2 linked regions of the Tsuneonella mangrovi genome follow. The protein of the gene in region 1 interacts with the protein of each later gene in a pairwise test. Links are inferred from orthologs where the notes say so. Each region holds a gene or a part of one and is shown in the gene's direction. Other genes may lie near its edges. The genes, in order: accC and CJO11_RS00375.

Region 1 (3,211 bases):
GCGCGAGCTGGGGCTGGAGGTCGACGTGCGCCAGTCCAACCACGAAGGGCACCTGGTCGACTGGCTGCATGAAGCGCAGGCAGAAGGCGCGAAGGCAGTGCTGCTCAACGCCGGGGCCTATACCCACACCTCGATCGCACTGCTCGATGCGATCCGATCGATCAAGACCCCGGTGATCGAGGTCCACCTGTCGGATCCGGCGACGCGCGAGAAATTCCGGCATATTTCCTATGTCGGAATGGCGGCAGTCGATGAGGTGAAGGGTCTCGGCGCGCGGAGCTATATCGTCGCTCTCGAGAAGGCAGCCGCGCTCTAGAGGGGCCTGCCCCACTCTGGCCGCAATCGACGGCCACCCCTTGCCAGCCCGCGCGCTTGCGAATAGGCGGGCGGCGGACGCAACAAGAGGCACACAATGGCCGAAACCAAGGGCTCGCCTTCGCGTACGCGGGGCATGAACGTCGATACCAAGCTGGTGCGCGAGCTGGCAGAGCTGCTCGCCGAGACCGGACTCACCGAAATCGAAGTCGAAGACGGCGACCGCAAGGTGCGTGTGGCGCGCGGCGGCGTGGCGGCTATGGCTGCCCCTGTCGCAATGCCGGCACCGGCAGCGGCTCCCGCCCCGGCGACTACCGCTCCCGCCGCGCCCGAACCGGCTGCGGCGGCACCGGCCGAAGTGGTTGGCGCGCTCAAGTCGCCGATGGTCGGCACGGTCTATCTCTCGGCCGAACCGGGCGCCGCACCGTTCGTGACGGTCGGTGACAGCGTTAAGCAAGGCGATACCGTGCTGATCGTCGAAGCGATGAAAGTGATGAATCCGATCACCGCCGACAAGGCCGGCACGATCCAGGCGATCCTGGTCGAGAACGCGCAGCCGGTCGAATTCGACCAGCCGCTCGTCGTCATCGGCTGAGGGGCCAGGCGCTCACATGGCTATTTCGCGTATCCTGATTGCCAATCGCGGCGAAATTGCGCTGCGCATCCACCGCGCGGCGCACGAAATGGGGATCGAGACGGTCGCGGTCCATTCCACCGCCGATGCCGATGCGATGCACGTGCGGCTGGCAGACCACGCGGTGTGCATCGGCCCGCCGCCCGCCGCCGACAGCTATCTCAACGTCGCGGCGATCATATCAGCTGCGGAAATCTCCGATGCCGATGCGGTCCACCCGGGCTACGGTTTCCTGTCCGAAAACGCCAAGTTCGCCGAAATCGTCGAGGCGCACGGGCTCAAGTGGATCGGACCCAAGCCCGAACACATCCGCACGATGGGCGACAAGGTGGAAGCCAAGCGCACCGCTGGCGCGCTGGGCCTGCCGCTCGTGCCTGGCAGCGATGGCGCTGTATCTGATGTCGAGGAAGCGAAGAAAATCGCCGCCGAAATCGGCTATCCGGTGATCATCAAGGCTGCCAGCGGTGGCGGTGGCCGAGGGATGAAGGTATGCGAGAGCGAGGATACGCTCGAAACGCTGATGAAGCAGGCGGGCAGCGAGGCCAAGGCCGCGTTCGGCGATGCCACGGTCTATATCGAAAAGTACCTTGGCAACCCGCGCCACATCGAATTCCAGGTGTTCGGCGACGGCGAAGGCAACGCGATTCATCTGGGCGAGCGCGACTGTTCGCTCCAGCGCCGCCACCAGAAGGTGCTCGAGGAAGCCCCCTCCCCCGTCATCACACCCGAAGAGCGCGCGCGGATGGGGGGCATCTGCGCCAAGGCGATGGCCGACATGGGTTATCGCGGGGCAGGCACGATCGAGTTCCTGTGGGAAGACGGCGGGTTCTACTTCATCGAAATGAACACCCGCCTGCAGGTGGAACACCCGGTGACCGAAGCGATCACCGGGGTCGACCTGGTGCGCGAGCAGATCCGCGTCGCCGACGGCAAGCCGCTGTCGGTCGAACAGGACGAACTGCGCTTCACCGGCCACGCGATCGAGTGCCGGATCAACGCCGAAGACCCGTTCACCTTCGCCCCTAGCCCCGGCCTGGTGGATTACTACCATGCCCCGGGCGGGATGCATGTGCGCGTCGATTCAGGGCTTTACGCAGGCTACCGCATACCTCCCTATTACGATTCGATGATCGCCAAGCTGATCGTTTACGGCCGCACGCGCGAAGGGTGCATCATGCGCCTCAAGCGCGCGCTGGAGGAGATGGTGGTACAAGGGGTGAAGACCTCGATTCCTTTGCACCAGGAACTGCTCCGGCAGCCTGATGTGTTGAGCGGCGACTATTCGATCAAGTGGCTCGAAGAGTGGCTCAAGGAGCGGGGTTGATCGGTTAAGGGGTACCCCTGACGCTCCAATTGCACTCTTGTCATACTCGGCGCACAATTCCCCGCTTGAGGGGGATGCGAATCATGGAAAACCACGGAGCGCTGGTCGGCTGGACGCACCAGGACCTCGGCAACAGGGTGCTGCTGTGCGTCGAAAGCGTGCGGACACCCGAAGACGCGAAGAACCACTCGCCCGACGTCACCCGCGTCCTGATGACCAAGAAGCAGGCAGCAGTGCTCGGCGATTTCCTGCTCGGATTGTCCGGCGAGAGCCGACCCGATCGCGGAGATCGCGGAATGCTGAAGCGGCTATTCGGCTGATTTGGGGATCGCTTCGGCCGCGGATTCCCGCGCGATTACCTATTCCAGCGGCACGCCCGGTTCGTGCTTCGCCGTGCGGATCGTCAGCGAAGTTTTGACGCTTTCCACGTTGGGCGCGGGCGTCAGCTTGCTGGTGAGGAATTCCTGGAAGCTCTGCAGGTCGCGGCTGACGACCTTGAGGATGAAGTCGATTTCGCCGTTGAGCATGTGCACTTCACGCACTTCGGGCAAGTCGCGCATCGCGGCCTCGAATTCGCGCAGTGAATTTTCTGCCTGGCTCTTGAGGCTGACCATCGCGAACACCGTGATCGCAAAACCCAGCTTCGACGCGTCGAGATCGGCGTGATACCCGCGGATGACCCCGTCTTCCTCCAGCGCGCGCACTCGGCGCAGGCATGGCGGAGCAGTCAGGCCGACGCGGGTAGCGAGCTCGACATTGGTCACCCGCCCTTCGCTCTGCAGTTCGGAGAGCAATTTGCGGTCGATATCGTCCAGGTTGGCCATTGCCGTGCCCCCGCAGGAAACCCTATCCAGCTTTGCGGCCTGCACCCAGCAAAGCAACGATTGCCGCGCAGAATCGCCCTTGCGGCTAATATTATTGTTTCTGCCAGCAATTGT
Region 2 (3,120 bases), 2.6 Mb from region 1 along the record:
GCCACTACGAAGTGACCCGCGAAGAGGTTCTCGAATTTGCAGCCAAATACGATCCGCAACCGTTCCACCTGAGCGACGAAGCCGCCGCCAAGACCCATTTCGGGCGTATCTCCGCCAGCGGCTGGCATACCTGCGCAATGACCATGGCGATGATGGTCGCGAACATGAAGGAAAACCGGCAGGCCGGGCTCGGCTCTCCGGGAATGGATGAGCTGTACTGGCTCAAGCCGGTCTATCCCGGCGACACCCTGCGGGTGGAGAGCGAGCTGCTCGAAAAGCGCCGCAGCAAGTCGCGCCGCGAGATGGGCATCATGAAGTCGCGCAACACCGTGTTCAACCAGCATGGCGAACCGGTAATGACGATGATCGCCAACGGCCTGATCGCGGTGCGCGATCCCGGGGCGCCGATAGAGGATTAGCGGCAGACAGGCAGACAGGTCTGTCTCGATTGTCCGATCCCGCCGTTTCTGGTAAAAGGGAGACCGTTCAAAACATCGCGTGGGAGACGATTGATGTTTAGAAACGGCGATGAAGTCCACATTGAAACCTCCGAAGCGCGCGGTGCCGATACGCCGGGCGTAATGCGCTACGTCCTCTTGGTCGGCCTGGCGCTGGTGATCCTGTTTCTGTCGGTCGTCTGGATCAGCGGAGCGCTGTCGCTGCGCACGCCAAACGGCGATCCGGTGACCGCGGAGGAATACGCGCTCGGCGGCTGAATCGCTCAAGCCGAGGTTCGCGTCGGGTGGGGACGCCGCCGGTCGGCGCGCGCGACATTTCTTGCAACATTTCGATCCCGGAACTAAGTCGACCTGCAACGGCATCGACCTTCCTGGGGGACGGCGTCAATGCATCAGAGCGTAATCGAACTGATCGGCAACACGCCGCTTATCCAGCTCCGCAAGGTTGTTTCGCCACACCACGCGCGGGTTCTGGTCAAGCTCGAAGCAGCCAATCCGACGGGCAGCATGAAGGACCGTGCGGCGCTGGCCATCATCCGTTGTGCCGCTGAGGATGGACGGCTCGAACCGGGCGACACGATCGTCGAATGCACCAGCGGTAGCACGGGGACCTCGCTTGCCAGCGTTGCCATCGCGCTCGGCTACAAATGCCTGCTGGTCTCGTCCGACGCATTCAGTTCGGAAAAGCTCGATCACATGCGTGCGCTGGGAGCCGAGCTCCAGCTCATCAAAAGCGACAACAAGAACATCACTTCAGAACTTGTCGAAAAACTCATCGAGACTTCGCGTCAACTCAGCCTGAAGCCGGGCCATTTCTGGGCCGATCAGTTCAACAATACCGACGTATTGAAGGGCTATGCCAAGCTTGGCGACGAGATCTGGGAACAAACCGGCGGCAATGTAACCGCATTTGTCCAAGCGGTCGGAACGAGCGGATCGCTGCGTGGTACGGCAGAATCGCTGCGCCGACATACAAGCGACATCAGGATCGTGGCGGTCGAGCCTGCCGAGTCAGCAGTACTTTCGGGCGGCCCGTCGGGCGACAACCACATCGAAGGGATCGGTATGGGATTCGTTGTGCCGCTTTGGAGACCGGACATCGTCGACGAGATCATTCCCGTTCCGGTCGCCGATGCAATGTCCATGGCTCGACGCCTCGCGCGGGAGGAAGGCTTGTTCGGTGGCGCATCGTCGGGAGCGAACGTTGTGGCCGCCCTCAAGCTGGCCGAACGCCTTGGACCGGATGCGACCGTGGTGACCCTGATGTGCGATACCGGCATCAAGTACCTAAGCACGGAGGTTTACGGCCTGCATTGATTTTTCGGCGATTGCGCTCGCAACCTTTCCCGTTGGCGGATGACCGAATGTGGGCGCGTTCTTGCTTGGCGGAGGTGACCGGAATGGCAACAGAGTCCGACGAACGCATAGGCCGGTCCGAAAGCACGAACCGGGGCGCAGGTTTGCGAAGTCGTGAATATCTCTGGCTGGCGGTGGCATGCGCGGCGATTGCCATCATAGGGTTCGCGCCAACCTACTGGCTGCAGCTTCCGGCAGGCACCTTCAACGGTCCGCCACTGCTGCAGATACATGGAGTGCTCAGCACGGCTTGGGTGCTCTTCCTGATCATGCAGGCATGGCTCGGCTCGCAAGGCAGGATGCGCAGCCACCGCAGTTGGGGGCTGGCGGGCATTTCTTTCGCATCGTTGGTCGTGGTGATCGGCTACGTTACCGCGATTTCGAGCCTGTCCCACCGGCTCGCTCAGGGCGGCGGTAACGAAGCCCGCGCTTTCCTGACGACACCACTATCGGCGATGACCCTCTTCGCTATCTTTACCGGCGCAGCGATCGCCTGCGTGAACTGCCCCGAATTGCACAAGCGGCTGATGTTGGCAGGTACGATTTCGCTGATCGATGCGGCGGCTGCGCGGTTCGCCTTCCTGATGGCCGCAGGATTTGCCCCGGGGCTACGCCCGGGAACGGCTCCCCTCCCTCCCGAAGCCATGCCCACAGTCGTCGGCCTACTGCTTCAGCTGCTGGTTGTGGCCGGAATGATCGCCGACAAGCGCCGACGCGGGTCGGTCCACCCGGCGTGGACCATTGCGCTCGTCGTGGCGGTTGCGACGCTGGTCCTCAAGATCCCGATCTCTCACACCGAAACCTGGTATGCATTTGCGGATTGGACGACGCGGATCGCGGGTTAACCCGGATTTAGGGCGATCGCCTGTTTCGAACTTGGCTTACTTCGCTTCTATGATCCGCATTGCGCCATGCCTTGCGCTTCAAAGACCGAGCGGCCCTGTCCGTCGCGCAGCACGAAAACGGCCGGATAGTTGTGCGATTCCGGATCGGTGCCCGAGCTCTGGTTTTCCGCAATATCGAGCGTGAAACCGTAATCGTGCGCGTCATAATGCTCGCGCGCAGCGCCGGGCAGCTGGCGGCTGCCCTTGTCGGCAGCGAAGATCACCATCTCGCCATCGATCTTCATGTAGCCCTGGTCTTCCATCGCGATGGCGATTGCCCGCAGCCCCCCGCCATCGGGCACGAAGCCGCACGATGCGCCATAGATCCCGGCCTTCTCGATATCGGGGTAGAGGATCGCCTGCGGGGTGATCATCTTGGGAGGAGGTGTGTTGGCTGCCTTCACTTCGGCGACGTCTTTGGC

What was found.
Region 2: the proteins of accC (region 1) and CJO11_RS00375 interact in binary tests that used the Escherichia coli proteins (3 or more experiments, as listed by UniProt). The link is inferred for Tsuneonella mangrovi from one-to-one orthologs.

What each region holds. Positions count from the first base shown.
Region 1 is NZ_CP022889.1:2,627,133-2,630,343, reverse strand. What follows is about bases 208-3,099. They hold accC (acetyl-CoA carboxylase biotin carboxylase subunit), read left to right. Parts: upstream 208-926; coding sequence 927-2,273; downstream 2,274-3,099. Other genes in these bases: CJO11_RS12790 (Lrp/AsnC family transcriptional regulator), read right to left, coding at 2,633-3,097; CJO11_RS12795 (hypothetical protein), read left to right, coding at 2,348-2,593; accB (acetyl-CoA carboxylase biotin carboxyl carrier protein), read left to right, coding at 413-910; CJO11_RS12810 (type II 3-dehydroquinate dehydratase), read left to right, coding at 208-316. Outside these bases: more of CJO11_RS12810, read left to right, coding at 1-207. UniProt on the Escherichia coli protein: This protein is a component of the acetyl coenzyme A carboxylase complex; first, biotin carboxylase catalyzes the carboxylation of the carrier protein and then the transcarboxylase transfers the carboxyl group to form malonyl-CoA.
Region 2 is NZ_CP022889.1:76,645-79,764, reverse strand. Bases 10-2,810 are described here. They hold CJO11_RS00375 (PLP-dependent cysteine synthase family protein), read left to right. Parts: upstream 10-845; coding sequence 846-1,775; downstream 1,776-2,810. Other genes in these bases: CJO11_RS00365 (hypothetical protein), read right to left, coding at 2,707-2,810; CJO11_RS00370 (hypothetical protein), read left to right, coding at 1,919-2,659; CJO11_RS00380 (hypothetical protein), read left to right, coding at 513-716; CJO11_RS00385 (MaoC family dehydratase), read left to right, coding at 10-419. In the rest of the region: more of CJO11_RS00385, read left to right, coding at 1-9; more of CJO11_RS00365, read right to left, coding at 2,811-3,120. UniProt on the Escherichia coli protein: Two cysteine synthase enzymes are found. Both catalyze the same reaction. Cysteine synthase B can also use thiosulfate in place of sulfide to give cysteine thiosulfonate as a product.